One region of the Nocardioides ginkgobilobae genome, then DNA from elsewhere that is predicted to be linked to it. Evidence: predicted binding sites of a transcription regulator. Region 1 holds the regulator's gene; each other region holds the start of a gene.
The links. The regulator LexA, encoded in region 1, represses DNA repair genes until DNA is damaged. The targets are predictions, from matches to a motif close to TCGAACANNTGTTCGA.
Positions count from the first base shown of each region.

Region 2: ACYVID_RS02115 (alpha-ketoglutarate-dependent dioxygenase AlkB) is a predicted target of LexA. The motif match lies at 4,553-4,568, and genes of this name have one in related genera.
Region 3: ACYVID_RS03900 (DUF6504 family protein) is a predicted target of LexA. The motif match lies at 5,136-5,151, and genes of this name have one in related genera.
Region 4: ACYVID_RS07720 (HNH endonuclease signature motif containing protein) is a predicted target of LexA. The motif match lies at 1,947-1,962, and genes of this name have one in related genera.

Region 1 covers NZ_BAAGUS010000013.1:107,040-114,181, reverse strand. Annotated here, with positions in the region: gene ACYVID_RS13265 (ATP-binding protein) at 1-976, opposite strand, end outside; gene ACYVID_RS13260 (hypothetical protein) at 1,166-1,531, shown strand; gene ACYVID_RS13255 (LysM peptidoglycan-binding domain-containing protein) at 1,739-2,113, opposite strand; gene ACYVID_RS13250 (SDR family oxidoreductase) at 2,347-3,132, opposite strand; gene lexA (transcriptional repressor LexA) at 3,332-4,102, shown strand; gene ACYVID_RS13240 (alkaline phosphatase D family protein) at 4,295-6,022, shown strand; gene ACYVID_RS13235 (alkaline phosphatase family protein) at 6,022-7,142, shown strand, end outside.
Region 2 covers NZ_BAAGUS010000001.1:414,732-421,873, forward strand. Annotated here, with positions in the region: gene ACYVID_RS02080 (carboxypeptidase-like regulatory domain-containing protein) at 1-478, shown strand, start outside; gene ACYVID_RS02085 (hypothetical protein) at 684-1,613, shown strand; gene ACYVID_RS02090 (nuclear transport factor 2 family protein) at 1,659-2,036, opposite strand; gene ACYVID_RS02095 (HD domain-containing protein) at 2,133-2,813, shown strand; gene ACYVID_RS02100 (DUF4031 domain-containing protein) at 2,866-3,147, opposite strand; gene ACYVID_RS02105 (hypothetical protein) at 3,185-3,535, shown strand; gene ACYVID_RS02110 (GntR family transcriptional regulator) at 3,693-4,412, opposite strand; gene ACYVID_RS02115 (alpha-ketoglutarate-dependent dioxygenase AlkB) at 4,590-5,216, shown strand; gene ACYVID_RS02120 (PA domain-containing protein) at 5,302-7,142, opposite strand, start outside.
Region 3 covers NZ_BAAGUS010000002.1:327,814-334,955, reverse strand. Annotated here, with positions in the region: gene dinB (DNA polymerase IV) at 1-46, opposite strand, end outside; gene ACYVID_RS03910 (methyltransferase domain-containing protein) at 146-892, opposite strand; gene ACYVID_RS03905 (DNA polymerase III subunit alpha) at 945-5,042, opposite strand; gene ACYVID_RS03900 (DUF6504 family protein) at 5,310-5,678, shown strand; gene ACYVID_RS03895 (SAV_6107 family HEPN domain-containing protein) at 5,775-6,230, shown strand; gene ACYVID_RS03890 (hypothetical protein) at 6,272-6,805, opposite strand; gene ACYVID_RS03885 (YbaK/EbsC family protein) at 6,873-7,142, shown strand, end outside.
Region 4 covers NZ_BAAGUS010000006.1:65,025-72,166, reverse strand. Annotated here, with positions in the region: gene ACYVID_RS07730 (aromatic-ring hydroxylase C-terminal domain-containing protein) at 1-191, opposite strand, end outside; partial or broken gene ACYVID_RS07725 (FAD-dependent oxidoreductase) at 351-1,421, opposite strand; gene ACYVID_RS07720 (HNH endonuclease signature motif containing protein) at 1,976-3,439, shown strand; gene ACYVID_RS07715 (AraC family transcriptional regulator) at 3,549-4,202, opposite strand; gene ACYVID_RS07710 (TetR/AcrR family transcriptional regulator) at 4,269-4,871, shown strand; gene paaK (phenylacetate--CoA ligase PaaK) at 4,885-6,192, opposite strand; gene ACYVID_RS07700 (3-hydroxyacyl-CoA dehydrogenase family protein) at 6,363-7,142, opposite strand, start outside.

The DNA of each region.
Region 1 (7,142 bases):
CGAACCACACCGTCGTGCCACCCGCGTCGCGCTCGGAGCCCCAGCGGTCGGTGAGCGCCTCGACCAGCATGAGGCCGCGGCCGTAGACCGCGAGCGGGTCCTCCTCGCGCGTCGGCTCGACCACCTCGCCCTGACCGCCCCGGTCGCGCACCAGGACGGTCAGCACCCCCTCGAGCAGCGAGAGCCGCACGTCGGCGACGGTGTGCGCGTGGTTGACGGCGTTGGTCACGACCTCCGAGAGGCACAGCTGCGCGGTCTCGACGATCTCCTCGCCGACGCCCCAGGTCTGCAGCTCCTCGCTGAGGAAGGCCCGTGCCCGGCGGGGCGCGGTCGGCTCGGGCGGCAGCCGCAGGCTCGCGGTGCGGGCACCCGGCTCCGCGGCCGCCTCCGTCTCGGCGAGCTCCTCGGCCAGGTCCCGCGAACGACGCGAGCGCGCGTCGGCGATGGCATCGGCCGTACGCCGGGCCGCCGCCTCGAGGAGGTCCGGACCCGCCGAGCCACGGTCGGGGGTCGTCTCCAGGACGACCAGCAGCCCACCGATCGGCGACCCGGTGCCGGGCAGCGGGACCACCGCGAGCACGGACCCACCGCGCTCGCGCTCCTGCTCGACCAGCCAGGGCCACCGCTCCTCGAGCGTGGAGAGCTCGGCATGGATGGCCTGTCCGGTGCGCACCACGTCGGTGAGCGGCACGTCGTCGTAGGCGTCGATGTGGCACCACTCGGGCTGGTGCGGCACCGGGTCACCCGCGTCCGGCCCGGAGGTGAAGCGCAACCGGCGTCCCCCGCCCTCGGTGAGCGCCAGCCCGACCCGGCACACCCCGGGCAGCAGGGCGAGGTCCGCCAGGACCGCGTGGGCGATCTCGTCGACGTCGCCGGCGCCGCTCGCCTCGAGGAGCGCCGACTCCAGGCGCGCGAGTGCGCCCGACGGCGCGCCCTGGCCCTGCGCCGCCGGATCGACCTGCCCCTGGTCCGGCATGACCCCGAATGTAGCGAGCGCCCCCCCCACCCGGTCAGGGACCGAGGTCCCGTGCCGACCGGCCAAGAGACACCCGCGTGAGGATCCGTGACGGTGCAGGGGTGGGTGTGGCGGACGTCGACCACAGGGCACCGCGGCACCCCGGCGGTTCGACCCGGCCGGGCGGCGCCGGTCGGGAACAATGGCACGGTGGCCGGGAGTGCGGGGAGCAGTGCGGGGAAGCGGGCCGGGTCGCGGCGCGGCCCGCGCCGGCGCTCTCGACACTCTCCACGGCTGCTGCTCCTGACCGGCGGCATCACAGCCCTGGTGGTCGCCTGGGGCTACCTCGTCTGGGCCGCCATCGACTTCGGTGCCGCTGCCCGGGCCGGTGAGCAGGTCGCCTGGGCGTTCCTGGCGCTGGCCTCGCTCGGTGCGGTGGCCTGCCTCTTCGCCGGGCTGATGCTGGGTGTGCGGCTGCTGCGGATGCTCGGCGTCCTGTCGCCGCAGGCACTGGGCGAGCCGGTCGACCCCGATCGAGCGCCGAAGCCGAAGGGCGGCAAGCGCGCCGCGCGCTAGCGACGAGCACCGGGCACGGGACCCTGGCATGCGGCCTGGCGGAGACCACCGAGGGGCGGGCCCGGGTGGGCCCGCCCCTCGTCTTCCCCGTGGTTTCGCCGGCCGGGGTCGAGGCGACCGGCGAAGTCTGTGTCGTGCTGTGGGTCTCGTGGCTCGCTGCGCTCGCACCTCGACCAGCGGTGGTGCTGCGCCCGCGGTCCCGCGGGCTCAGTCGGCCGCGGGCACCAGCAGTCGCTGGCCGGCGACGAGCATCCCGCCGTCGAGGTTGTTGAGCTCCTGGATCGTGCTGATCATGGCGCGCACGTCGCCGTCGTCGGTGCGGGCCGCGGCGATGTCCCACAGGGTCACGCCGCTGCCCACGACGATGACGTCGGTCGGGACCGGCTCGCCCTTCTCCGCGGTCGCTACCGAGACACCGGCGAACGCCACCGCGACGGCCACCGCCACCAGCAGACCGACCAGGAAGACCACGAGCCGGCCGCGACGGGTCAGCCGCAGCTCACCGCGACGGCCGTCGGCGTACGTCGCGGGGCGGGAGGTGCGGGTCGGGGCTGCTGCTGCGGGAAGGACCATGGTGCTCATCGGGATCTCCTGGGGAAGGCGGAGTGGGCTGCGCACCGATGTCTACTGACGGCCACCGACAGTCCCGGTGTGGCGCCGGTCAGGGAGGACCGGCGACGACTCCGGAGCTGCGGCTCGACCACCAGTTCGATCGAACACGTGTACGAGACTAGATCAGGTGTTCGAACGAGATCAAGGGGTTGGGCGAACAGATGTTCGACCTCATCCCTGCGGGCGAGCCCGCCCCACCCGGGTCAGCGCGTGCGCAACGACCGGCGCCCCTGCGCGGCGAAGAGCGCCGTGCCGCGGGCCGCGAGGCCCGGCGCGAGGGAGACGGAGCGCATGAGCGCACCACGCCACACGGGCACCGTGCGCACGACCCGGTCGGACCCGACCATCCCCACGGCGACCTCGGCGATCTCCTCGACCGTGAGGATGCGTCCGCCGGAGTGGACCAGGGCGGCACCCAGACCCTCGGGGTCCTGGGCGTCGAGCATCGCGGTCCGCACGCCGTCGGGGCAGACCGCGTGCACGCGCACCGAGCGCGGCGTCTCGGCAGCCACGGACATGCTGGCCGAGACCGCGGCCGCCTTCGTGGCGGCGTACACGCTGTAGCCCGGCACGGGGCCCAGTCCGGACAGCGAGGCAATGTTGACGATGTCGCCCCCGGCGGGGCCGAAGCCGTCGAGAGCCGCGCGCATCCCCCAGAGCACCCCGAGGACGTTGACCTCGACCACCCGGCGCACCTGCTCCTCGGACAGCTCCGAGAGCCGGCCGTCGTCACCGACGCCCGCGTTGTTGAACCACGCCGCGAGCCGGCCGTGACCGGCGGCCACCTCGGCCGCGTGCCGGTGGGCAGCGGGGTCCCGGACGTCGTGCGCGAGCCCCGCGACCGCACCGATCTCGTCCGCGGTGGTCGCGGCTCCCGCGCCGTCGACATCGGTCACCACCACCGACCACCCCTCGCGCACCAGGCGCTCGGCGATGCCCCGCCCGATCCCGCGGGCCCCTCCGGTCACGACGGCGCTGCGCTCGTTCACCCCCGCAGTCTCCCGTACGTCGGCGCGCGCGACGCCGCTCGTCCCAGCCCCCGGTCGCACGCCCCTCCGGCGACCGGCGCGACACGCCGGTTCGAACACATGTTTGATCGTTGTCGGTCCCGGGGCCTAGCGTGACCCCACTGGGTCCGACCCCTCGGACCCACCTGCGCCCGCACCCGCGCCACCCCCTGGAGGACCCATGGCCACCAGCCACGACGACCCGGCCACCGGCAGCACCGACACCCCGGGCACGCCCGGCACCCCGGGCGCGGTCACCACGCTGCCCGACGGGCCGCCCGACGCCAGCGGTCTGACCGCCCGGCAGACCAAGGTGCTGGAGACCATCCGCGACGCCGTCGCGCTGCGGGGCTACCCGCCCAGCATGCGCGAGATCGGCCAGGCCGTCGGCCTCACCAGCACCTCCTCGGTGGCCCACCAGCTCAAGGTGCTCGAGGAGAAGGGGTTCATCAAGCGCGACGGCAGCCGCCCCCGCGCGCTTGAGGTGTTCCTGCCCGAGTCGATGGCCGCCCGCCGATCGATCTCCTCGGCCGACGACACCGGCATCGACGAGACCGGGGTCGGCGACTCGCTGCCCGCCGCCTCCTACGTCCCGGTCCTGGGCCGGATCGCCGCGGGCGCGCCGATCCTCGCCGAGGAGCAGGTCGAGGACGTCTTCCCGCTGCCCAAGCAGCTCGTCGGCGACGGCCAGCTCTTCCTGCTGGAGGTGCGAGGCGAGTCGATGATCGACGCCGCGATCTGCGACGGGGACTACGTCGTGATCCGCCAGGCGCAGACCGCCGACAGCGGCCAGATGGTGGCGGCCATGATCGACGGCGAGGCCACGGTCAAGACGCTCTCGCGCAAGAACGGCCAGGTCTGGCTGCTCCCCCACAACGACGCCTTCGACCCGATCGACGGCACGCACGCCACGATCCTCGGCATCGTCACGGCGGTGCTGCGCAAGGTCTGAGGGTCTCGACGCCCGCTCGCCGGCGCGTGTCCGAGGGGTGAACGGACGGTGCTCACATCACGGAACCCATGACGTAGCCAGCCGGGTGTCGTTGGATGAGGCGTGATCTCGATCCAGCACTCCCCCGGGCAACCCGAGCACGCGTCGAGCGAGCCGGCACGACAGGGTCAGGCCCTCCCCCGACGTACGGTCTTGGCCACCGGAGCCGTCGCCGCCACCGCGGTGACCGCTGCGGGTGCCGCGCTCGCGAGCAGCCCGGCCCGCGCGGCCGACGGCACCGCGGACCGGGCCGGCGACACGTTCACGCTGGGGAAGCGTGAGCACCGGGTCTTCCAGCACGGCGTCGCCTCCGGCGACCCGCTCCCCGAGGCCGTCCTGCTCTGGACCCGCGTCACGCCCACTCCCGAGGCGACGCCGGGCTCGGGCAGGGGCGGGCCGGTCACCGTGCGGTGGGAGGTCGCCCGCGACGCACGGTTCCGGAAGGTCGTGAGCAGCGGACGCTTCCGCACCAGCGCCGCCCGCGACCACACGGTCAAGCTGGACGCGAAGGGCCTGCGGCCGGAGACCGAGTACTTCTACCGGTTCAGCGCGCTGGGCCAGCGCAGCCCCATCGGTCGGCTGCGCACCGCTCCGGGCGAGCGGGCCACCCCCGACAACCTGCGTCTCGGCGTGGTCTCCTGCGCCAACCTCGAGGCCGGCTTCTTCAGCGCCTACCGCGGTCTCGCCGAGCGCGACGACCTGCACGCGGTGCTGCACCTGGGCGACTACCTCTACGAGTACCCCACCGGCGACTACGGGCTGGGCCCGGACAACGTCGTCGTGCGTCCCCACGACCCGCCCACCGAGATGGTCAGCCTCGAGGACTACCGCCGCCGGCACGCCAACTACAAGAGCGACCCCGACCTGCAGGCGCTGCACGCCCGCTACTCCTGGATCGTGACCTGGGACGACCACGAGGTCACCAACGACCAGTGGAAGGCCGGCGCGGAGAACCACCAGCCGGGCCCTGCCTCCGAAGGAGGAGAGGGCGACTACAAGGTGCGGCGCGCCCGCGCCCACCGCGCGTACGACGAGTGGATGCCGGTCCGGATGGACGGCACCGCGCGGCTCGACGACGGCGCCCGGCTCTACCGGCGCCTGCGCTTCGGCGACCTGGCCGAGATCTCGATGCTCGACCTGCGCACCTACCGCGACGAGCAGGTCGCGACCGCCCTCCCGACCCCCGTGCCTGCCCTCGAGGCCGAGGTGAGCGACCCCGAGCGCACCATCACCGGTACGCGGCAGATGGAGTGGCTCAAGGACGCCCTGAGCCGCGGCAACCGCACCGCGCAGTGGAAGGTCATCGGCAACCCGGTGATGATCGCGCCGGTCACCTTCGCCGACCTGCCCAACCAGCTGCTCGACCCGATCAGCGACGTGACCGGTCTGCTCCCGAAGGACGGGCTGCCCTACAACGTCGACCAGTGGGACGGCTACACCGCCGACCGGCGCGAGGTGCTGGGCCACATCCGCGACAAGCAGGTCAAGGACGTGCTGTTCGTGACCGGTGACATCCACTCGGGGTGGGCGTGCGAGCTGCCGCTGGACACCTCCACGGTGCCGGTGGTCGGCGACTCCTACGGGGTGGAGTTCGTCTGCGCCTCGGTGACCTCCAACAACCTCAAGGACATCACCGGGGCCCCGCAGGCCTCGCCGCTGGTGGAGACCACGATCCTGGCCAACAACCGGCACATCAAGTACCTCGACTTCGACTCCCACGGGTTCTCCGTGCTGGACATCACCGCCGAGCGCGCCCAGATGGACTGGTACGTCATCGGCGACCGGGCGGTCGCCGACACCCCGATCACCTGGTCGGTGAGCTACGAGACCCGCGCCGGCACCGGCCGGGTCACCCCCGTCGACGCCCCCCTGGAGGCCTGATGTGCGGCTGCGGTGACGTCCAGCACGGTCCGGCGACCCGCGAGCGCCGGCTCGCGGAGCTGCGCGCCTCCCGACGTACGGTCCTGACCGCCGCGTCCGGGTTGGCCTTCTCCTCGGCGCTGGCCGCCGGCACCGCTCCGGCCGCCGCCGCGGGCCGGAGGTCGGCCGGGGACGCCGCGGACCTGCGCTGCTACGTGCTCGTCGTCGACGGCTGCCGCCCCGACGAGATCGACAGCGGGCTCACACCCAACCTGCTCGCGCTGCGCGAGGAGGGCATGTGGTGGCCCCGCGCGACCTCGATGCCGGTGATGGAGACCATCCCCAACCACGTGATGATGATGACCGGCGTGCGCCCCGACCGCTCCGGCGTGCCGGCCAACTCCTTCTTCGACCGCGAGCTCGGCGAGATCCGCGAGATGGACCAGCCGAGCGACATCAAGGTGCCGACCGTCATCGAGCGGCTCAACCGCCGCGGCCTGACCACCGGCACGGTGCTCAGCAAGGAGTACCTCGTCGGCATCTTCGGCGAGCGGGCTACCCACCGATGGGAGCCCGAGCTCTACATCCCCATCTCCGAGCACGCCCCGGACCTGCTCACCTACAACGCGCTCACCTCGATGGTCGACGAGCTCGACCCGAACCTGGTGTTCGTGAACCTCGGCGACATCGACCGCTGGGGACACACCGACCTCACCGGCACCACGCTCCAGGTCATGCGCCGGGCCGCGCTGCTGCAGACCGACACCCTCGTCGGCCAGTTCATCGACTCGCTGAGGTCCAGCGGTCGGTGGGAGAGGTCGATCGTCATCGTCCTGGCCGACCACTCGATGGACTGGTCGATCCCGACCAACGTCGTGTCACTGCAGTCCGCGATGGACGCCGACCCCCTGCTGGCCGGCAACGTCGTCATCGCCGACAACGGCGGCGCCGACCTCGTCTACTGGACCGGGCCGGGCAACCGTCTCGACCGGGCCGTGCGGCGCATCCAGGAGATCGCCGAGGCCACCCCCGGCGTCCTCAAGGCCTGGGACCGACGTACCCCGTGGCTGCGGCTGGGGCCGGAGTCCGGCGACGTCGTGGTCTTCTGCCAGGCCGGGTGGCGCTTCTCCGACCCCGACCC
Region 2 (7,142 bases), on a different contig from region 1:
CTGGCTCCCGCAGGAGGGCGCCATCGACGGCGCCAAGGTCCCGGGGAACGGCGGGGCCGACCTGGTCAGCGTCTTCACCTGGACCAGGGCCGCCGCGTCGGTGCAGGGGTACGTCGTCGACGCCGAGCACCCCGAGCTCGACCTCGAGGGAGCGCGGGTCCGGCTCTTCGCCGCCGACGGCCGCCTGCTCGGGACGGCCCGCTCGGACTCCACGGGGCAGTTCTTCATCGGCGGGCAGCTGCTGACCCAGACCGGGGTCACGGCCGTCGTCGACCCCGACCCGACCAACGGCTCGGCGTACCTCGGCGAGAAGCCCTACCGCTGCAAGTTCGGCAGCACCGAGGTGGCAGGCGTCGCGCTCAAGGTCGGCACCACCACCCAGCTCGGCGAGGTGCTGCTGCCCTACCTCCCGGTCGAGCAGCAGGACGGCTTCCCGCAGAACGACCCGAACTGCGAAGCCGCCGACCCCGCCGCCTGACACCTGCTCCACCCGCCTGACCCGCCGACCGGCCTGGCCCGGACGGGCCACGGACCTGACCGATCGGTGCCGCGCCGTCACCCACCCCCGTGGGCCAGGGGTGCCCGACAGGCGGGTGGGGCGCGCTCCGCGCCGGACTACGTTCGCGACCAGACCACCACCACCGACCAGGCACCACCCCGACCACGCACACGAGGAGGCACCCATGAAGCGCAGGGCAGACCGCGGCACCGTCCGACTGCGGCTCCTCGCCGCCTCGACCTGCGTGGCCCGCGTGGCGTGGTACGCCGAGGGCCGGCTCGTCGGGCACCGGCGGGTCTGGCACCACGAGACCGACCTCTTCCTGCCCGCCGGGCGCTGGACCCTCGAGGTCACCGACGACCGCTCGGTCGCCGACCCCACCCGCCTGGCCGCCACCCGGGTCGAGGTCGTGGTGCGCGTCGGCTGGCGCACCACCACGGAGGTCGTCCTCGACCGCGGCGCCGTGCTCCGCGGACGGGTCGCGACCGCCGAGGAGCAGCGCGCCCGCTTCGCCACGGTCACCGCCACCGCGGCCGACGGCCGGGTCTTCACCGTGCGCGCCGACGGCCTGGGGGCCTTCACCCTCGCCGGCCTGCCGACCACCACCTACCTCGTCCGGGCCACCAAGGGCGCCTGGCAGTCCGTGCCCGTGCTGGTCGAGCCGCAGGTCGGGGTGCCCACCGAGGTGGCGCTCGGCCTGGTCGAGCCCGCGACCCCCGTCTCGCGCTCCGGCGCCGCCGAGCTGGTGGTCGGGGCCGCCTTCACCGGCACCGTCGTCGACCCGAGCACCGGCGCGCCGGCGTACGCCGCCCTGGTGGAGCTGCGCGACGCGCGCGGGACGCTGCTGGCGCGCAGCCGCGCCGACCACGGCGGGCGGTTCGTCGTCGGCGGCGACCTGCCGGCCTCGAGCGGGCTGAGCCTGGTCGTGAAGTCCGGCCCCGACCGCGCGGTCGTGGACCGGCGGGTGCTGCGCGGGCTCGCGTGCGCCGAGGGCGCGCTGGTCGACCTCGGCACGCTCGTGCTGCCGCACGGCGCACGCCGCCCCCGACCGGCGCGGCACGACCTGCCGCGCGGCGGCGCGGTGGCGATGGCGCTGCCGGCCACCCGGGTCTGAGCCGGGGCTCGGACCGGGTCCGGTCAGCCGCGGGTCAGTCCCCGGTCAGCTGACCGACATGTCCGTGGCGGGGTCCCAGAAGGCCCGCATCGCGGTGATCCGGCCGTCCTCGTCGAAGACCATGTGGTCGATCGGGGCGACCGTGTAGCTCTTGTCGCCGACCTTGGTGACGAGCTCGAAGGAGAAGACGGCCTCGCCCGCGGCGATCTTGACCTGCTGCAGGGTCGTGCTGGCCTCCAGGCCCTCGAGCCCGCCGTAGAACTCCAGGATCGCCTCGCGGCCGCGACGCACCTCGGTGCCGACCGGGTCCTCGACCGTGGCGTCGTCGGCGTAGAGGTCGGCGACCTCGGTGGCCTTGCCTTCGGCGACGAGGCGGACGTAGGCCTCCACGACCTCGCGGATCTTGTCGGTGCTCGCAGCCATGGTGACTCCCCTGCTCGGACGCCCCGGCCGGGGCGAGAACGTGTTCTACCTGCCCGCACACTAGCGCGCGATGGGACGGCCGGGTTGGATGGGCCGATGCCCGACCCGGACAGATCCGTGCCACCCGACGACGCCCCTGACGACCCCGACCTCACGGGGCCCGACCTGGTCGAGCAGCTGCGGTCACGGTGGCCGGTCGTGGGGGCCGACGACCTGCGCGAGGAGCTGCTCGCCGCCTGGGACCGACCCGGCTACCACGACCTGCGGCACCTGGCGGAGGTGCTGGCCCGGGTCGAGGAGCTGGCCTCGGCCGGGATCGGCTTCAGGCGCGAGCAGGTGCTGCTGGCGGCGTGGTTCCACGACGCGGTCTACGACGGGGAGCGCGACGCCGAGGAGCGCTCGGCCGCCTGGGCGGAGCGGTCGCTGCCGTCGTACGTCGGGGAGGCGGTCGCGGCCGAGGTGGCCCGGCTCGTGCGGATGACCGAGACCCACGACCCCGCACCCGAGGACGTCGAGGGCTGCGTGCTCTCCGACGCCGACCTGGCCGTGCTCGCCGCCGGGCAGGACCGCTACGCGGCGTACGTCGCCGGGGTGCGCGAGGAGTACACCCACCTCGACGAGGAGACCTTCCGCCGCGGCCGCGCCCAGGTGCTGGCCTCGCTCGCCGGGCGGCCGACGCTCTTCCGCACCGACCACGCCCGGGACCGGTGGGAGGCTGCCGCCCGGGCGAACCTGGCCGCGGAGCTGGCGGCGCTGGGAGGGGTCGAGGTCGGGTAGTCCGAATCATCTCTGATGCTGGCGGCGCGTCCAGCATCAGAAATGATTCGGACTACCCCCGCTCGCCCACCGGACCGGTCCCCTTCCGCACCCGCAGCCCGGCGTCGAGGAGCCGGGAGACCAGGTCGCGGCTGGCTACGGGGAGGGCGCCGGCGGCGACCGCGGCGCCGTACCACTCGTCCGGCACGTCGTAGTGGTCGCGCTCGAAGGCCCGCGGCGACAGGCCGATCGAGGCGGCGAAGGCGTGCAGCTCCTCGAGCGAGGTGTCGCTCACCAGGTGCGACCAGAACCGGCCGTGCCCGGGCACCTGGGGCGGGTCGATGAGGATCGCCACGCGCACGAGCCTATGCGGCTGTGCTACTCATGGGTGGGTGGACGTCGCACTGCTCTTCGAGGCCCGGGCCCGGGTGCTCGCGGACCTCGAGGCCCGACGCCGGGCCACCCCCGACGCGGTCTCGGCACTGGAGGAGGCCGTCTCGGCGCGCACCTGGTGGGCCGAGCAGTGGCCCGAGGGGGCGCAGTACGTCGCGGGGCTGGTCGCCCAGGACGTGCAGGACGCGCTCGTGGACACCGTCGGGCGCTGGCCCGTGTGCGACTGGTGCGACGAGGAGGCCGAGCACATGGTGCACATCAGCCCCGACCTGGGCGGCCCGGACCCGGTGTGGGTCTGCGAGGAGAGCGGGAAGCCGGTCGCGCCGCTGGGGAGCCTGCCGAGGATGTGAGGGTCACCCGGCTCGGCGGGTCCGCTGGCGCGTCCCCGGCTCGCCGGGCTCATGCCTCCCCGACCAGACGAGGGTCTCGACACGCCGGTCGCGACCTCGTTCCTCGGTCGCGCGGCTTGCTCGACCACCGGACGACGGGTCCGCTGGCGCGTCCCCGTCAGCCGTCGGTCCCGAGCTGGACCCAGAGCGTGTACCGGTCCGCGCGGTAGACCGAGCGCGACACCTCGACCACCTTCTCCCCCGAGATCGCCCGGCGCGAGTGCCGCAGCACCGCGCTCATCGGCTCGATCTCCAGGAGGGTCGCCTCCTCGGCGGTGGCCTTGTCGGCGTTGATGGAGTCCTCGGCCCACGTGGGACGCAGCCCGCGTGCCTCGAGGGAGTCGTAGAGGCTCGTGGGCATCCCCTGCTGCAGGAAGCCGGGCAGCAGCACCTCGTTGAGGTAGGCGTCCTCGATGCACATGGGCACTCCGTCGGCGCGGCGCAGCCGGCGCCAGTGGATGACCGCGTCGCCCTCGGTGAGCGCCAGCGCGCGGGCGACGCCCGGCCCGGCCTGCTCGCGGCGGGCGAGCAGGGTCTGGCTCTCGGCCAGCATCCCGCGACGCGTCATGTCCTCGGTGTAGCCGGTGATCCGGCTGGCCATCCGCCTCGGCCGCGCCACGAACGTGCCGCGCCCGGGGATCCGCTCCAGCAGGCCCTCGACGACCAGGGCGTCCATCGCCTGGCGCACCGTCATCCGGGCGACGCCGAAGTGCTGGACCAGCTCGCGCTCCGAGGGCGCCGGCGAGCCGGGCGCCGAGCCGGTGACCAGGCTGCGGACGTACTCGCGCACCTGGACGTGCTTGAGCGCCCGCCCGTCGGGTACTAGTACCTCTTCCACGCCGAGCAGACTAGACAGGTCCGCGCGGACTCCGGGGGCGAACGCCTAAAACCGGCCCGGACGTGCCAGGTCCGGATGGCACCCTCGGGCCACGGGCGCCCGAGGAGAGGCAGGCGCTGCTCGACACGCCGCCCCCCGCGTCGAACACGTGTTCGATGCCCGGCGTACCCTGGTCGCGTGGACTTCCAGAGCACCCTCTTCGCCGAGCAGGCCACCGGTGGTGTGGCGCTGGCCGACTCCCTCGCCGACCTCGAGCGGCACCCGCTCGCGCACGGGGCCTGGGTCGACGTACGCCGCTCGTGGCTGCCCGACGCCGACGAGGTGATGGCCGCCCTCGTCGCACAGGTGCCCTGGCGGGCGGAGAAGCGCCAGATGTACGACCGGCTGGTCGACGTGCCCCGGCTCGTGCACACCTACATGATCGGCGAGGAGCTCCCCCACCCCGCGCTCACCGAGGCCCGCGACGCACTCAGCGCGCACTACGCCGAGGAGCTCGGCGAGCCCTTCCGCACCGCCGGCTGCTGCTACTACCGCGACGGACGCGACAGCGTCGCCTGGCACGGCGACACCATCGGTCGCGGGTCGACCCAGGACACCATGGTGGCCATCGTCTCGGTCGGCGACCCGCGGCGGCTGCTGCTGCGCCCGCGTGGTGGCGGGGAGAGCCTGGCCTTCGAGATGGGCCACGGCGACCTGCTCGTCATGGGGGGCAGCTGCCAGCGCACGTGGGAGCACGCGGTGCCCAAGGTCGCGCACTCCGGGCCACGCCTCTCGGTGCAGTTCCGCCCGTTCAACGTCTTCTGAGCGCCGCGGCGTCCGCACGCGGGACGGAGCAGGGCCCCGGTGCCGCAGCACCGGGGCCCTGTCCGTGGTCCAGAGCGTCGTGGCGTCAGCCGCGACCACCCTTCTTGCCGGTGTACTTCAGGATGTAGAGGCCGCGGTCGCGGTCGCTGGCGAGCAGGTAGGTCTTGCCCGCCATCTTGTGCACCTCGATGCCCCAGACGTTGCTGCCGCCCTCGTCGATGAAGGCGCCGACCTCGCGGAGCTTGCCCTTGCTGTAGTCCAGGACGCGCACGCCACCGGAGTAGTAGGACAGGTACGCCAGCGAGCGACCCTCGCGCGGGTCCATCGCGACCTCGTGCACCGACAGGTCACCGAACCCCTCGGCGTACGCCCGCTCCTGGGACTCCGGCAGCGCGTAGGTGTCGACCTGGCGGATCGAGCCCGCGGTGCCGGGCTTGCCGGTGAAGTCCGTGCGGAACATCCGCACGTAGCCCCAGCCGTCGAAGACCGCGGAGATGTCGACCGAGGCGGACTCGGCGCCAGCGGGACTGGCGGTGGTGCAGGCGGCGTCACCCTCGGTGGCCACGCCGAGCAGGCGCAGGCCGGTCGAGCGCTGGACGAAGACGAACTCGGTCTCCTCATCCTCGGCCAGCATGTTGATGAAGCCCTCGCAGCCGGGGGCGGCGCTGTTGAAGACGATGCCGCTGTCGTAACCGGCGGCCGTGATGTTGTCGAGCTTGACCTGGAAGGCGCAGGTGCCGCGCTCGATGAGGGCGATCCCGCCCTCGACGGCCTCGAGCGGCTCGCAGGCCAGGCCGACGTTGGTCGGCGTGCCCGAGATCGGGGTCTCGGGGGTCAGCGCCGGGGTGTCGCTGGCGGAGGCGGCGGAGAACTCGTAGCCGTCGAACTCGCCGGAGGTGATGGAGGCGAAGACCCGGTAGGGGTTGAAGTCCTCGTCGGTGCCGACCAGGACCTTGTTGTTGCGGGAGAACTCGGACTGGTGGGCGTTGCCCTCGGGGCTGATCTCCTCGCCCCGGGCCAGGCGCTCCTCGTCGAGCGCGGCGAAGTCGGACTCAGCGATCAGCGAGACGCCGTCGGGGGTGGGGTCGGTGACGTCGAGCAGGACGTAGCCGCCGTCCCAGTAGTTGACGTTCATGACGTAACGACCGCCGACCCGCTTGACGGTCATGTCGTGGTTGAAGACCGACGTCAGGTTGTCCGGGTTCTCCTGGGCGACGCCGAACTTCGAGGCGAGGTCGAGGCTGTCGTTGACCATGACCGGGGCGGTCGGGTCGGTGATGTCGAGGATGTCGACGTCGGCCGCCTCCTCGTTGTCGACGAGGACGGCGTAGACCCTCTCGTCGACGAAGGAGTTCCACGCGAACATCGAGTGGACCGAGGTCGGGTTCTCCCGGGTCTCCTCACCGTCGGTGTAGTCACCGGCGTGCTCGACGAGCAGGGTGCGCGCGTCGGCGTCGGTGACGTCCCAGATGTTGATGCCGCCGAGGTTCGGCCCGTCCGGCTTCGCCTCGGCCGCGATCTCGGCGTCGCAGGTCTCGTTCTGGTGCAGGAAGAGCTGCTTGCCGGCGTACGGGCCGTACTTCGGCGTGAAGACCTGCGAGCCCTCGCCGGCGTAGTTGCCCGGGGTCGTCGGCAGGAACTCGTCCTCGACCGGGTTCTTCGGGTCGCTCATGTCGACCACCCAGGCGCCGCCGCCGAGGCAGTTGTCGGTGCGGAAGGAGGTGAGGTAGGCGTAGTCGCCGTAGGCGGAGACGTCGGCGACACGACCGCGGCCGGACTCGGCGCCGCTGGGGTTGCTGACGGTCGCGGCACCGACGACGCGCATGTCGCGGTTGACCGCGGGCAGGTGGCCCGAGACCTCGCCGTGCTGCTTGTAGCCGGGGCCGGCGACACCCTCGCCGGCGAACTGCTCGGTCTGGTTCTCGC
Region 3 (7,142 bases), on a different contig from region 1:
CGTAGAAGGCGTCCATGTCGACGTGCAGGATCGGGGTGTCGGTCATCGCCGACCCCGCAGGGGCCGACCCCGCAGGTGCGGAGGTGACGTCTCGAGGATGCGGAACTGACGCCTCGAGGGTGCGGAGCTGACGCCTCGGCGGTCCTCAGGCGCGGGCGAGCAGGTGCAGCTGCGTGGCGAGGGGGAGGTACTCCGGACGGGTCGCCACGGCGGTCTCGAGCTCGAGCAGGGCCGCGGTGGCACCGGGCTCGAGGTCGAGCAGGGAGCCGGGGACGAGGTCGGCGAAGACCCGCACCCCGTGCACCGAGAGCAGCTCGAGACCGGCGCCGTCGAGCAGCGCGGCGACCTCGTCGTGGGTGAAGCGTCGACCGGCGCGGCCGCCGCCGGCCTCGGGCGAGCCGGGGTCGAGCAGGGCGAGCGCCTGGCCGAAGTGGCCGGCCATGGCCCGAGCCAGCACCGCCGCGTGCCGCTGGGCGACCAGGAGCGAGAGGGTGCCGCCAGGACGCAGCACCTCGCGCAGGGTGCCGAGGGCGGCGGCGGGGTCGGGGACGTGCTCCAGCACCCCGTGGCACAGCACCAGGTCGGCACTGCCGGGAGCGACCGGCCCCTCCGGCGCGAGCAGCGCGGACAGGTCGCCCTGGTGCGCGACCACCTCCACGCCCTCCTCGCGGGCACGCCGGCCGAGGGAGGCCAGGGCGTCGGGGCTGGGGTCGACCACGGTGACCCGGTGGCCCAGGCCGGCGACCCGGACCGCGGAGACACCGGTGCCGCCGCCGATGTCGAGGACGTCGAGCGGGGCTGACCCCCCGTCACCGCCGAGCATCTCCTGCAGGTCGTCCCACACCACGGCGGTGCGGACGTTGCGACGCTGCTCGCTGCTGGCCCCAGACATGGGACCCACCCTAGGGCGTGGCTCGCCACTGCCGGCGCACGACGTCGGGGACTCACCCCGGGCTCCCGGGGCTGCGGTGCCACAGCTTGCGGGCGACGTCGCGGGTGTCGTCGCCGGCCGGCTTGATGTCGGAGTACGGCGACTGCTTGAACCCGCTGGAGTGCACCAGCACCCGGCGCTGGCCCATGCCGCCCGCGGTGGGGCGCCCGGCGTCCTCGGCGTCGCCGAAGGTCTGCGGGCGCGCCATCACCGGCCGGCTCGCGCGGCTCTCGGCCGCCCCCGGCCCGGCCAGCTCGACACCGACCCCGCCGAAGCCCTCGGGCACCACCGCCATGGCCGCCCGCACCGCCTCGACCCCTTCCTCGCGCCAGGTCCGGTGCAGGACCGGCAGCTCCCAGCAGCCGGTGGCGCGCAGCGAGACCCCCCGGTGGCCGGTGCGCCGCAGCTCCCCGCGCACCAGCAGCAGCCAGGAGTGGAAGACCGTGGCGGCGTACGGGCCCTGGGCGTCCTCGAAGAAGGTCGCGTCGACCGGGCCGGTGCCGTCGTCGAGGGTCAGGAAGACGACCCGCCTGCCCGAGCGGATCGGCGGGGTCTGGGTCGCGACCTTGACCCCGGCCACCAGCAGCTCGGCCTTGCTGCGCTGCCCCAGCAGGTCGCGGCTGCGGGTCACCCCGAGCGCGTCGAGGAACGGGCCGTAGGTGTCGACCACGTGCCGGCTGGCGTCGAGGCCGAGGATCTCCAGCTCCGCGCGCATCCGCTCCTCGGCACTCATCTCCGGCAGCCCGGAGACCTCGCCCTCCCCCGGCGCGTCGCCGAGGTCGAGGGCCAGCTGCACCGACTCCACCGGCTCGGGCACCGGGGCGGTGCGGGCCTGGGCCAGCGAGCGGCCCCAGATGCCCGTGGGGCCCCCGACCGGACCGGCTGCCGGACCGGCTGCCCCCACGTCGTCGGGGCGCCGGTCGCCGCGCAGGTCGCGCTCGCCGACCGGCTCGGCCTCCCGCTGCCGGTCTCGCACGTCGGCGTCGGTGCTGTTGCGGGCCGCAGCCGCCTGCGCGACCTGCTGGGCCCGGGTGCGCCCGCTCGAGCGCGGACGGCCCCGGCCCCGGGCCGCGGCCCGCTCGAGGGCGCGGCCGTGCCGGTCGAGCTCGGCGACCTGGAGCAGCAGGTCGCGCCGGGTGACGGTGCCGCGGCGGCGTACCTCTCCCCCGTCGGGGGCGGCCCCCAGGCCGTAGGTCGAGTCGAACGCACCGGCCAGCACCAGCCGCTCCACCACGGGGCGCGAGACCCGCGCGCGGTGCCAGAAGTCGGTGAGGGAGTGGTAAGGCCGGGCCGCGACGATCCGGTCGACCTCGGCCTCGCTGATGCCCTTGACCTCCGAGAGCGCCAGCCTGATCCCCCACACACGGGGGGCTCCGCCCCCCGTGGACCCCCCACCAGGGGCTCCGCCCCCGGACCCCCGGTCCCCACGCTCACGTCCACCAGGGGCTCCGCCCCCGGACCCCCGGTCCCCGTCGGGATCGCGCCACCACGGCGCGGTCGGACCGGGACCCTCGCCCTCCTCGACCACCTCCACGGAGTACTCCTTGCCGCTGGCGGCGACGTCGAGGGGCAGGACCTCGATGCCGCAGTGGCGGGCGTCCTCGAGGATGAGCCGCTTGGGGTACATCCCCGGGTCGTGGGTCAGCACCCCGGCCAGGAAGTGCGCCGGCCAGTGCGCCTTGAGCCAGGCCGACTGGAAGGTCGGCAGCGCGAAGGCCGCGGCGTGGGCCTTGCAGAAGCCGAAGGAGGCGAAGGCCTCCAGCACCGACCACACCTCCTCCACGACGTGGAGCGGGTAGCCGCGGCCCAGCGCACGGGGGAAGAACCAGACCTTGGTGTCGAGCATGCCCTCGCGGCTGCCCAGCGCCCGGCGCCGCTCGTCGGCCTGCGCGAACGTGACACCGGCGAAGCAGCCGATGATCTCGATGACCTGCTCGTGGAAGACCACGACACCGTGGGTCGGGCCGAGGATCGGGCGCAGGTCCTCGTGGAGGTAGCGCGCGGGCCGCCAACCCTGCTTGACCTCGAGGTAGGGGGTGATCATGTCGCTCTTGACCGGCCCGGGGCGGAAGAGCGAGATGTCGGTGATGACGTCCTCGAAGCTCTCGATGCCGGACTTGCCGACCAGCTCGCGCTGGCCCGGGGACTCGATCTGGAAGATCCCGAGGGTGCGGGCGGTCGAGACCATCTCGTAGGTCGCCGGGTCGTCGTGCGGGACCTGCGTCTCGTCGTCGAGGTCGACCTCCACCCCCTCGACCCGGCGGATCTCGGCCACCGCGTGCGCCATCGAGGACTGCATCCGGATCCCCAGCACGTCGAGCTTGAGCAGGCCGAGGTCCTCGACGTCGTCCTTGTCGAACTGGCTCATCGGGAAGCCGGCGTAGGACGCCTCGACCGGGGTGCGGTCCAGCAGCGTGGCGTCGGAGAGCAGCACCCCGCACGGGTGGACCGCGACGTGGCGCGGCAGCCCGTCGAGCCGCTCGACCAGGGAGAACATCAGGTCCAGCCGCTCCTCGCCGAGCCCGCCGGCGCGCAGCTCGGGCAGCTCGCGCAGGGCGGTGCGGGCGTCGCGGGCACGGATGTGCGGGAAGGCCTTGGCGATCGCGTCGGTCTCCAGCGGCGGCATCCCGAGGGCGGCACCGACGTCGCGGACGGCGTGTCGGACGCGGTAGGTGTCCATCATCGAGACGCACACGCAGCGCTCGCCGCCGTAGCGGTCGAGGATCGCCTCGTAGACCTCGGTGCGGCGCGCGGACTCCACGTCGACGTCGATGTCGGGCAGCGCCTGGCGCAGCGGGGAGAGGAAGCGCTCCATGAGCAGCTGGTGGCGGATCGGGTCGACCCCGGAGATCCCCAGCAGGTAGTTGACCAGGCTGCCCGCGCCCGAGCCGCGCGCGGCCACCCGGACCCCGAGGTCGCGGATGAGGTCGGTGACGTCGCCGACGGTGAGGAAGTACGACGCGTAGCCGAGCTCGCGGATCGTGGCGAGCTCGTCGTCGAGCCGCTTCCACACCACCTGCAGCCCGCTGCTGCCGTAGCGGCCGCCGATCGCTGCCTCGCAGCGGACCCGCAGGAGCGTGTCCGCGTCAGCGGCCGGGCCCCGGGACGCCTCGCCCTGCCCTCGCGCGAGCTCGAACTCCGGGAAGTGCACCTCCCCCAGGCCGAGGTCGGAGGCCGGGTCGAGGGCGCAGCGCTCGGCCAGGGCACGGGTGCGCGCCAGCAGCCGGGCCGCCTCGGCCGGGCCGCCGCCGGCGGCCCGGGCGACCTCCTCGGCGACCAGGCGCATCTCGGGACCGGACTTCAGGTGCCCCTCGGCGTTGGCGCGGTCGACGTGGCGCCGGTCGAGCGCGACCAGCCGGCGGGCGGCGTCGAGGACGTCGACGGTGAGGGCGTCGCGGCGCTCGGCGTAGCGCACCTGGTTGGTCAGGACCGTGGGCAGGCCCACCTCCGCGGCGATCTGGGCGAGGCGGGCGGCGTGCGCCGCGCTGCCGGGCGTGCGGTGGGAGACCAGCTCGACCTGCAGGCAGCCCCGGGGCACGCGGCCGCGCCAGCGGGCCAGCTCGGCCCGGACCAGGTCGTCGCGCCGCTCCACCACCGCCGGGCCCAGCAGGGAGCCGGGGCCCAGCAGGACCACTAGGTCGCCGGAGACCAGCAGGCCCGCGACCTCCGGGTCGTCGGGGTCGAGCATCGGCGTGCCGCGCTCACCGGCCAGGTGGGTGGCCGAGAGCAGCCGGCACAGCGCCGCCCAGCCGCCCCGTCCACCGCCGGGCCCGGCGGCGTGCGCCAGGACCGTGACGCGGGGCAGCCGCGGGTCGCGGAAGGCACCGCCGCGCACCGGCGTACGAGGTCGGGGCGAGGGGGCCAGGACGCCGGGACCCGGGCCCGCTCCCCCGGGCTGGTGGGCGAGGTCGACCCCGAGGACCGGGGCGATGCCCGCGGCCAGGCAGGCCTTGGCGAACTTGACCGCGCCGTAGACCCCGTCGCGGTCGGTGAGGGCCAGGACGTCCATGCCGTGCTCGACGGCGCGCTCCACCAGCCGTGGCGGCAGGGAGGCGCCGTGGCGCAGGGAGTAGCCGGAGGCCACGTGGAGGTGGGGAAAGGGGTCGGGCACGGCACACCTCTCGCATCGGTCTCGACCCCGGACACGGCACTCCTCGCACCCGGTCGGCACGGACCGACCCCGGTCCAGCACCGGCTCGATCCGTCGAACACGTGTTCGAAGAAGGCGTCACCATAGCCCCTCGGCACGGCCGGTCGTCAAGAGGTCGCCACGAGGCCGTCACGTGCTTGACGGACTGTCGGAGGTCGGGAGTACCGTCGTCACCGTGGTCGAACACGTGTTCGATCCACTGTTCGACCCGAGGTGCGGAGGAGGTGCGTGGTGCGACGTTACGACGAGCCCGTGGAGGTGCGGCGCGGACCGGTCGCGGACTGGCCCGAGGAGGGTCCGGTCCAGTTCCTGTGGCGCGGACGGCTGTGGAAGGTGCGCGGGGTGCTCGCGCACTGGGTGGAGACCGGCGCGTGGTGGCAGCACGGCGGGGTCCGGGCCGTCCTCGGCTCCGAGGACCCCTCTCCACAGCCGAGCCAGCAGCCGGGCGGCACGACCCTCGAGGAGCTGCTCGGCGAGCGGCGGCTGTGGCGGGTGGAGGCCGGCCGCGGCCCGGCCGGGGGCGTCGGTCCCGGCACCTTCGACCTGTGTCACGACCCCGTCGAGGACCGGTGGCAGCTCGTGGGCTGCACCGACTGAGCACCCCGGCCGAGCCCCCGGCCGGACCACCCAGGTCGGGCCCGACGACCAGACCCGCCGACCACACCCCACCCCGATCCCACCCGAGGAGCCCCGATGACCACGCACCCGACCTACGCGCCGCACGTGCTGCCGGCGACGACCCACTCCTACCTCGCCCGCTCCGCGGAGTCGCTGGCCGAGGCGATGGGCACCCGCGACGTCCCCACCCGCTACGCCTGCGCCCACGTCGCAGCCCTGCGTGCGGCCGCCGCGCTGCTGGCCGCACGGGCCCGGCCCCAGCCGACCCGTGGGAAGCGGCAGAAGAACGCCTGGGTCCTGCTGGCCGAGGTCGCCCCCGAGATGGCGGAGTGGGCCGGCTTCTTCTCCGCCGGCGCGGCCAAGCGCGCCGCGGCCGAGGCGGGGTCGCGACGGGCCGTCACCGAGCGCGAGGCCGACGACCTGGTCCGCGACGCCGACCGCTTCCTCGCGGTGGTCGAGCAGGCCCTCGGCCTGGTGCCGCACCCGGTCGGCACCCTCAGCCCGGGGCTGCTGCAGCACCGCGCCGGCTAGGCCTCCCCGGGCTCGCCGGTGCGCTCAGCCCAGGTCCGGGCTCAGACGGCGCCGGAGTCGACCCGGGCGCGGGTGGCGCGCAGGTGGTCGGTGGTGCGCGGGTGCCACATGGCCACGAGCAGCGCCACCACCAGCACGATGCCCAGGACGCTCAGCACCGAGAAGGTCAGCGGCGGATCGACCCGCAGGCCCGAGCCGGTCGCGATCACGGTCATGACCAGCAGCACGGTCAGGCAGACCCGGGCCCAGTGGTGGCCGTTGGCGTAGAACATCGCGAGCACCGCCACGAGGGAGGCCACGGTGAGGTAGAGCACCGCGGAGACGGCGAAGAACTGCGGCACCGCGATCGGTCGCTCGTCCATGAGGTAGTCCAGACCACGCTGGGCGACGATCTCGCGCGCCTGCCGGTGGCCCTCGGCCCAGTTGAGCACCATCTGCTCGCGCAGCAGGCCCACCAGGGCGACCGTCAGCAGCCCGAGCGCCAGGACCGCACCGAGCAACCAGAGGGAGACCCGGTGCGCGGTCGTCGTCCCGGTCGGTGCGTCCTCGACCCTCGCGTCCACGTCGCTGCTCACGCCCCGACTCTACGACCTCGGCGGACCACCTGCCGTCCCGCCCGTTCCTCCTCCTAGGGTCTGACCCATGCCTGCCGAGCCCCTCTCCCCCGAGCCCCCCGACGCGGCGGCCGCGGCGGCAGCCGACCACCCCGGGGTGGAGCGGTTCCGTGCCGAGCACCGCCGGCTGGGCGGGACGGGCCGGATCGTGGTGCTCCCCGACGCCGTGCACACGGCCGCGCTGGCCGCCGAGGCGCTGGGGTGCGAGGTGGGCGCGATCGCCAACAGCCTGGTCTTCGACACCGGCGACGGCCCGGTCCTGGTCCTCACCTCGGGCTCCCACCGCGTCGACACGGCC
Region 4 (7,142 bases), on a different contig from region 1:
ACCTTGCGGACGTTGTCGCCCACCCACGCGTGCGGCAGGTGCGAGCCCGGGACGGTCGAGGCCTCGTAGTAGAGGTCGGGGTCGCGGGTCGGCTCGGGCCGCGCGCTGCCGTCGCCGACGACGGCGCTGGACTCGTAGAACTGGCCGAGCTCGACGCCGTGCGCGTTGAACTCGTAGTGCTTGAGCTCCATCGCCTTCACCAGCGCCTCGCGCTTGGCCAGGCCCTCCGGGGTGTTGAGCTTGCGCTCCTCGATGGCGGCGAGCATCTCCTCCTCGGTCTCGGCCTCGGTGACGCCGAGGGCGACGAAGAGGTCGACGAACTCGCGGCTGGACCGGTTGGCGCGCTTGACGATCCGCTCCGCGACCGGTGCCCGCTCGACCGAGTAGGTCTCGAGCAGCTCGGGACCGGCCTGCCCGCGCAGCACCGCGGCGATCTTCCACGCCAGGTTGTAGGAGTCCTGGATCGAGGTGTTGGAGCCCAGGCCGTTGCTCGGCGGGTGCCGGTGGACGGCGTCCCCGGCGCAGAAGACGCGGCCGGACTGCAGGTGCGTCGCGTACATCTCGTTGTTGCCCCACAGCGACGTGCCCGTGATCTCGACGTCGAGGTCCGGCATGCCGAGCAGGTTCCGCACGATCTGCTTCGCCGCCGCCTCGTCGACGGTCGGCGGCTCCTCGTTGATGTCGTAGCCCCACACGATCAGCCACTCGTTCCACGGCCGGACCATCCGCACCAGGCCCGCGCCGATGCCGCCGACGTTGGAGCCGGGCTGGATCACCCAGTAGAGGACGGAGGGCCGGTGGTCGCAGTACGCCGCGATGTCGGCCTTGAAGGTGATGTTCATCGACCCCGCGATGTCCATCGCACCCTCTTAGGGCAGGCCGATGTCGGCCGCCACCTGGGACCGCGCCCCGTCGGCCCCGATGAGGTACTTCGCGCGGATCGTGTACTCCGCACCCGTCAGCCGGTCGCGCACCTGCACGTCGACGCCGTCGGCGTCCTGGGTGTGGGAGAGGTACTCGGTCGAGAAGCGCGCCTGGGCCCCGCGGGCGCTGGCGTTGCGCACCAGGATCGGCTCCAGGTAGTTCTGCGGGATGTCGACGGTCAGGCAGGGCGACTCGCGCTGGTAGTCGGCCTCGCGCTCGGGGCTGGTGCCCCACGTGAGGATGCGGCCGATCTCCTCCCCGGCGATCGAGGTGCAGAAGACCGTGTCGCCGATGAGGTGGTGGGGTGCCGCGTCGGCGAGCACCTGCTCCTCGATGCCCATGTCGCGGAAGATCTCCATCGCCCGCTGGTTGGTGATGTGGGCCCGCGGCGTGTTCGCGGTCCAGCGGTACTTCGTGATCATGATCGTGTCGATCCCGAGGCTGGCCAGGAAGAGGGCCGCCGAGGATCCGGCAGGTCCGGAGCCGACGACCAGCACGTCAGTCTCCACGGTCGGGGTCGTGGGCAGCGCGGTCTCGGCCTGGCCGTCGTCGAACGTGGGCACGGGTCCACCTTCCTGGGCCGGTCGTTCGCCGGCACACCTGCGAGTGTCGGCGGTCACACCCACGCATCCCAGGCTCGCGTCGCATGAGGGCCGGAACACGCAACCCTGGCCGATCCAGGCATCTGGCGCTGGATGGTCGAGCCAGCGAGCGACAGCGCCCCCACTCGCTGGTCGAGGTGCGAGGAGTGTCAGCGACTCGCCACGAGACCCCGGTACGCCGGTCGCCCTGCTGTCATCCCGTGGTTGCTCCCTGGGTCACCGCGGGTGGGTCGTGGCGCGTTCGCGCCGCAGCAGGTCCTGATCAACGGGAAAGCGTGGTCACCGTGGCTGCCGCTTGGGCCTCTTGGTTGCGGTCGGCTGCTGCCTCGCCCTGCGCTGGGGTGCTCGCTTCGGTCGGGCTTCGATCGGCCCGCCAGAAAGTCGCCTTCTTGCTGCTTTGACCTGGGGAAACACTGTCAATCGAACGTGTGTTCGACTACACTTTCACCATGTCCACCGGCTCCCTGCTCGACGCGATCCGCGCCGCCAAGGCGCGTGAGGACGACGCGGCGCGGGAGCTGCTGATCGGGGTCGCGCAGTGGGCAGACCGCCACACGACGGGTGCGTTGATGCCGGACCTGTACGGCACCTACTCCCACCCCGACGAGGACGCCTACGACGCCGCGGAGTCGGCGTGGATGTCCCGGTTCGGGATGCCCGGTGCGGACACGATGCTCCAGCTGGCCGGTGCCGGTGCCCCGGAGGTCTCGGACTTCGCGGTCACCGAGCTCGCCACCGCTCTGGGCCGGACCGGGGAGTCGGGGCGGCTGCTGGTCGGCGACGCGGTCGAGGCCAAGCACCGCCTCCCGCGGGTATGGGCCCGGCTGGCCGCAGGCCAGGTGACCGCGTGGCGGGTCCGACAGCTGGCCCAGGCCACGAAGGCCCTGTCGGAGGAAGCGGTGGGGTTCGTGGACGCCCAGGTCGCCCACGTCGTCCACACCGCCGGCCCCATCACCGTGAACAGACTCGTGCTGGAAGCCAGCACGCGGTTCGACCCCGAGTCAGTCGAGGTGCGCGAGTGCGACACCCGCTCCAACCTCTACTTCGACCTCGACCTGGGCACCCCGGCCACCTGCGTCGGCACCGCCTCCGCCGTCAGTGCCGACGGACTCCTCGACCGCGCCGACGCCGAAGACCTCGAAGCAGCCATCCGACAGATCGCCCACCAGCTCCTGCTCGACGGCTCCACCGACACCCTCGCCATCCGCCGCGCCAAAGCCCTCGGCTACCTCGCCCGCGGCCAAGACACCCTCCCCGACACCGACCCCGAGGCGACCGAGGCGACCGAGGCCGAGGCGACCGAGGATGGTCGAGCAGCGAGCGCCAGCGAGCGTCGTCGAGACCGCGCAACCCACAAGCGCACCGCACCCCGCCGGGTTGTGGTCCTGACCGTCCATCTCAGTGATGCAGCGCTCACCGGCGTACCGCAGGTCGACCCCGTCACCGGCAAGCTCGGCCTCAACCTCGCCCGAGTCGAGAACCACCGCCAGCTCCTCACCGCCGACGCCGTCCGCGAGTGGTGCGGTGTCCCCGGCACCCAGGTCATCGTGAAACCCGTCATCGACCTGCACGACACCGTGGCGGTGGACTCCTACGAGGTCCCCGACCGCATCGCGGCCCGCGTGAAGCTCACCAGGACCACGTGCTCGTTCCCCCACTGCCGCAGACCCGCCGAGTCCGCCGACCTCGACCACACCGTCGAGTACGTCCCACCCGACCAAGGCGGACCACCCGGCCAGACATCGACCGACAACCTCGCTCCGCTCTGCCGGCACGACCACCGAGCCAAGACCCACCCCTCCCCGACAGGCAGACCCTGGGCCGTCCGAGGACTCTCACCAGGCCACTGGCTCTGGACCAGCCCCCACGGCCACCGCTACCTCGTCCACCCCGACGGCACGACCCCACTCTGAGCACCAGCCCACTCTGAGCACCACCCGCTGAGCAGGCATGAGCAGGAGCGCGGTGACAAGGGCGCGATGACGACGGTCCTCCGTGCCCGGGGGTCGCCGAACGGGGGAGTCAGGTGAGCGAGCGGGCCAGGACCGCCCGGCGACGCACGTCGGCGGCGCGCTCACCGAAGCGGGCGGTGAAGGCGTTGGAGAAGTGGGCGGCGGAGGCGAAGCCGCAGTGGTGCGCGACCTCGGCGATGGTCATCGAGCTGACGGCCGGCTTCTCCAGCATCGTGCGCGCGAGGTCGAGCCGTCGGGCCAGGACGTGCTGGGGAAAGGTGGTGCCGAGCTCGGCGAAGACCCGCGACAGGTGCCGCGGGCTGAGGCCGATGGCGGCCGCGACCTTGGAGGCCGACAGCGACCGGTCGCGCAGGTGGCGCTCGATGTAGGCGCGGGCGGCGGCGGCGTACGCCGTCGGGCCGTCGGGCCGGCCGGGCGAGGCGAGTGCCCCGACCAGCTCGAGCAGCTCGCCCTCGCGGACCACGACGGGGTCGTCCTCACGGACCGCCGAGCCGACCAGGCGCGCCAGCGCCTCGGCGTACGGGTTCTCGCCGGAGCCGAACGGCACCACGACCGGTCGGGGCAGCGCGGCGATGCCGGTCGCCTCGGCGAACACGTCGTGCGGCGCCTTCAGCACCAGCTCCTCGAGACCCTGGGAGAAGCCGCGCATGAACGGGCGGTCGGCGTCACAGACCAGCAGCTGCCCCGGCTGGAGGGTCCGCACCCCGTCGTCGTGGTAGTAGAACTCCTCCCCGCAGACCCACCACCCCCCTGTGGGAGCCTGGATCCCGTGACCGAGGAGCAGCCGCGCGCGCGGAGGGGACGCCCCGGCCACGACCGCGCGGCGGTCCTGGCGGCGGCGGTGGCGCTCTTCATCCGCAAGGGGTACGACGCCACCACCATCGACGACATCGCCAAGAGCCTCGGGGTCACCAAGTCGGCGGTCTACCACCACGTCGACTCCAAGGAGGAGCTGCTCTCGGCGGCCCTGGCCGAGGCGCTCGACGAGCTCGACGCGACCGTGGCCGCGGCGACCCAGGCCGACGGCCCCGCGACCGAGCGCCTGCACGAGGCCGTGCGCCGCAGCGTCGAGGTGCTCGTGGCCCACCAACCCGCCGTGACCCTGCTGCTGCGGGTGCACGGCAACACCGCCACCGAGGTCGCCGCCCTGGAGCGCCGGCGCCGCATCGACCGCGCCCTCGCCGGGCTGGTCCGCGACGCCGTCGAGGAGCGCGGGCTGCGCGGCGACCTCGATCCCGACGTGGTCAGCCGGCTGCTCTTCGGCATGGTCAACAGCCTGGTGGAGTGGTACCGCCCCGACGGCCCGGTCAGCGGCGAGCAGCTGGCGCAGGCCCTGACCGCCCTGGCCTTCGAGGGCCTCGACGCCCGCTAGCGACCAGGATCCGTCAGCGGGGCGGGCGGCGGTCCACGATCCGGCGCATCTTCCCGACCGAGCGCTCGACGCTCTCGGGTTCGACCACGTCGACGCCGACCGAGACCCCGATCGAGCTCTTGACCAGGTGCCGCAGCTCGGCCCCGGCCTGACGACCGGCCTCCGTGTCGACGCCCTCGCGCCGCTCGACCAGCACCGTGAGGCTGTCGAGGTTGCCCTCGCGCTCCAGCACGCACTGGAAGTGCGGCGAGAGCGCGGGCAGCTTCAGCACCAGCTCCTCGATCTGGGTCGGGAAGAGGTTCACCCCCCGCAGGATGATCATGTCGTCGGTGCGCCCGGTGACCTTCTCCATCCGCCGCATCGTGCGCGCGGTGCCCGGCAGCAGCCGGGTCAGGTCGCGGGTGCGGTAGCGCAGCACCGGCATCGCCTGCTTGGTCAGGGAGGTGAGCACCAGCTCGCCCTCCTCGCCGTCGGGCAGCACCTCGCCCGTCACGGGGTCGATCACCTCGGGGTAGAAGTGGTCCTCCCACACGTGGAGGCCGTCCTTGGTCTCCACGCACTCGCTGGCCACGCCGGGCCCGATGACCTCCGAGAGCCCGTAGATGTCGACCGCGTGCATGTCCAGGCGCTGCTCCATCTCGCGGCGCATGTCGTTGGTCCACGGCTCGGCGCCGAAGATGCCGACCTTCAGCGAGGTGCTGCGCGGGTCGATCCCCTGCCGCTCCATCTCGTCGACCACCGAGAGCATGTACGACGGCGTCACCATGATGATGTCGGGGCGGAAGTCCTGGATCAGCTGGACCTGCCGCTCGGTCATGCCCCCGGAGACCGGCACCACCGTGCAGCCGAGCTTCTCCGCGCCGTAGTGCGCCCCGAGCCCGCCGGTGAACAGCCCGTAGCCGTAGGCGTTGTGCAGGACGTCGCCGACCCGGCCGCCGGCCGCGCGGATGCTGCGGGCCACCACGCTCGCCCACACCTCGAGGTCGTCGTGGGTGTAGCCGACGACGGTCGGCTTCCCGGTCGTGCCGGACGAGGCGTGCACGCGCGCGACCTGCTCGCGCGGCACCGCGAACATCCCGAACGGGTAGTTCTCCCGCAGGTCGGCCTTGGTCGTGAACGGCAGCTTCGCCAGGTCGGCGAGCTCCTTCACGTCGTCGGGGTGCACGCCCGCGGCGTCGAGCGAGGCCCGGTAGTGCGGGACGTTGTCGTACGCGTGGCGCACCGACCAGCGCAGCCGCTCGGTCTGGAGCGAGCGCAGCTCGTCGAGCGAGGCGGTCTCGATCGGCTCGAGGTCGCCGGGGCGCGGGCTCAGGTCCTGCATGGGTCAGTCCTCCTGGAGCATGGGGCGGCGTATCGGATGGTCGAGCAGGCGAGCGCCAGCGAGCCGTCGTCGAGACCGCGTGAGATGACTGTGGTCGGCGACCACGGACAGGTGCGGCGGTCTCGACGACGCCCTCGCTGGCGCTCGGGCTGCTCGACCCACAGTGGGCCTCACCACCGGTAGAACCCCTGGCCGGTCTTGCGGCCCAGCCGGCCCGCGGCGACCAGGTCGCGCAGCACCTGGGGCGGCTCGAAGCGCGGGCCGAGCTCGCGGGCCAGGTGCTCGGCGATGGCCAGCCGCACGTCGAGGCCGACGAGGTCGGTGGTGCGCAGCGGACCCACCGGGTGGCGGTAGCCCAGGGTCATCGCGGTGTCGATGTCCTCGGCGGAGGCAACCCCCTCCTCGAGCATCCGCATCGCCTCGAGCGCGATGGCGACCCCCAGCCGGCTCGAGGCGAAGCCGGGTGCGTCGGTGACGGTGATGGCGGTCTTGCCCAGCGCCTCGACCCACCCCTGCGCGCGGGCCACCAGGCCGTCGTCGGTGCGGGACCCGACCACCACCTCGACCAGCGCGCTGGCCGGGACCGGGTTGAAGAAGTGCAGCCCCAGGAACCGCTCGGGACGAGCCAGGTGGGCGGCGATGCCGTCGATGGACAGCGAGCTGGTGTTCGTGGCGAGCACCGCGTCGGGGGCGACCGTCTCGGCCGCGGTGAGCACCTGCGCCTTGAGGGCGGGGTCCTCGGGGACGGCCTCGACGACCAGCTCGCAGCCGGCCAGGGCACCCGCGTCGTGGCTGGTGACCAGCCGGGCGGCGTACTCCTCCGGCGGGGCGGCGATCTTCCCGCGCTCGTGCGCCGCAGCGAGGCTGTCGAGGACCCGCAGCCGTGCCTGCGCGGCGGCCTCGGCGGACGCCTCCACGACCACGACCGAAGAACCCGCGACCAGGAAGCC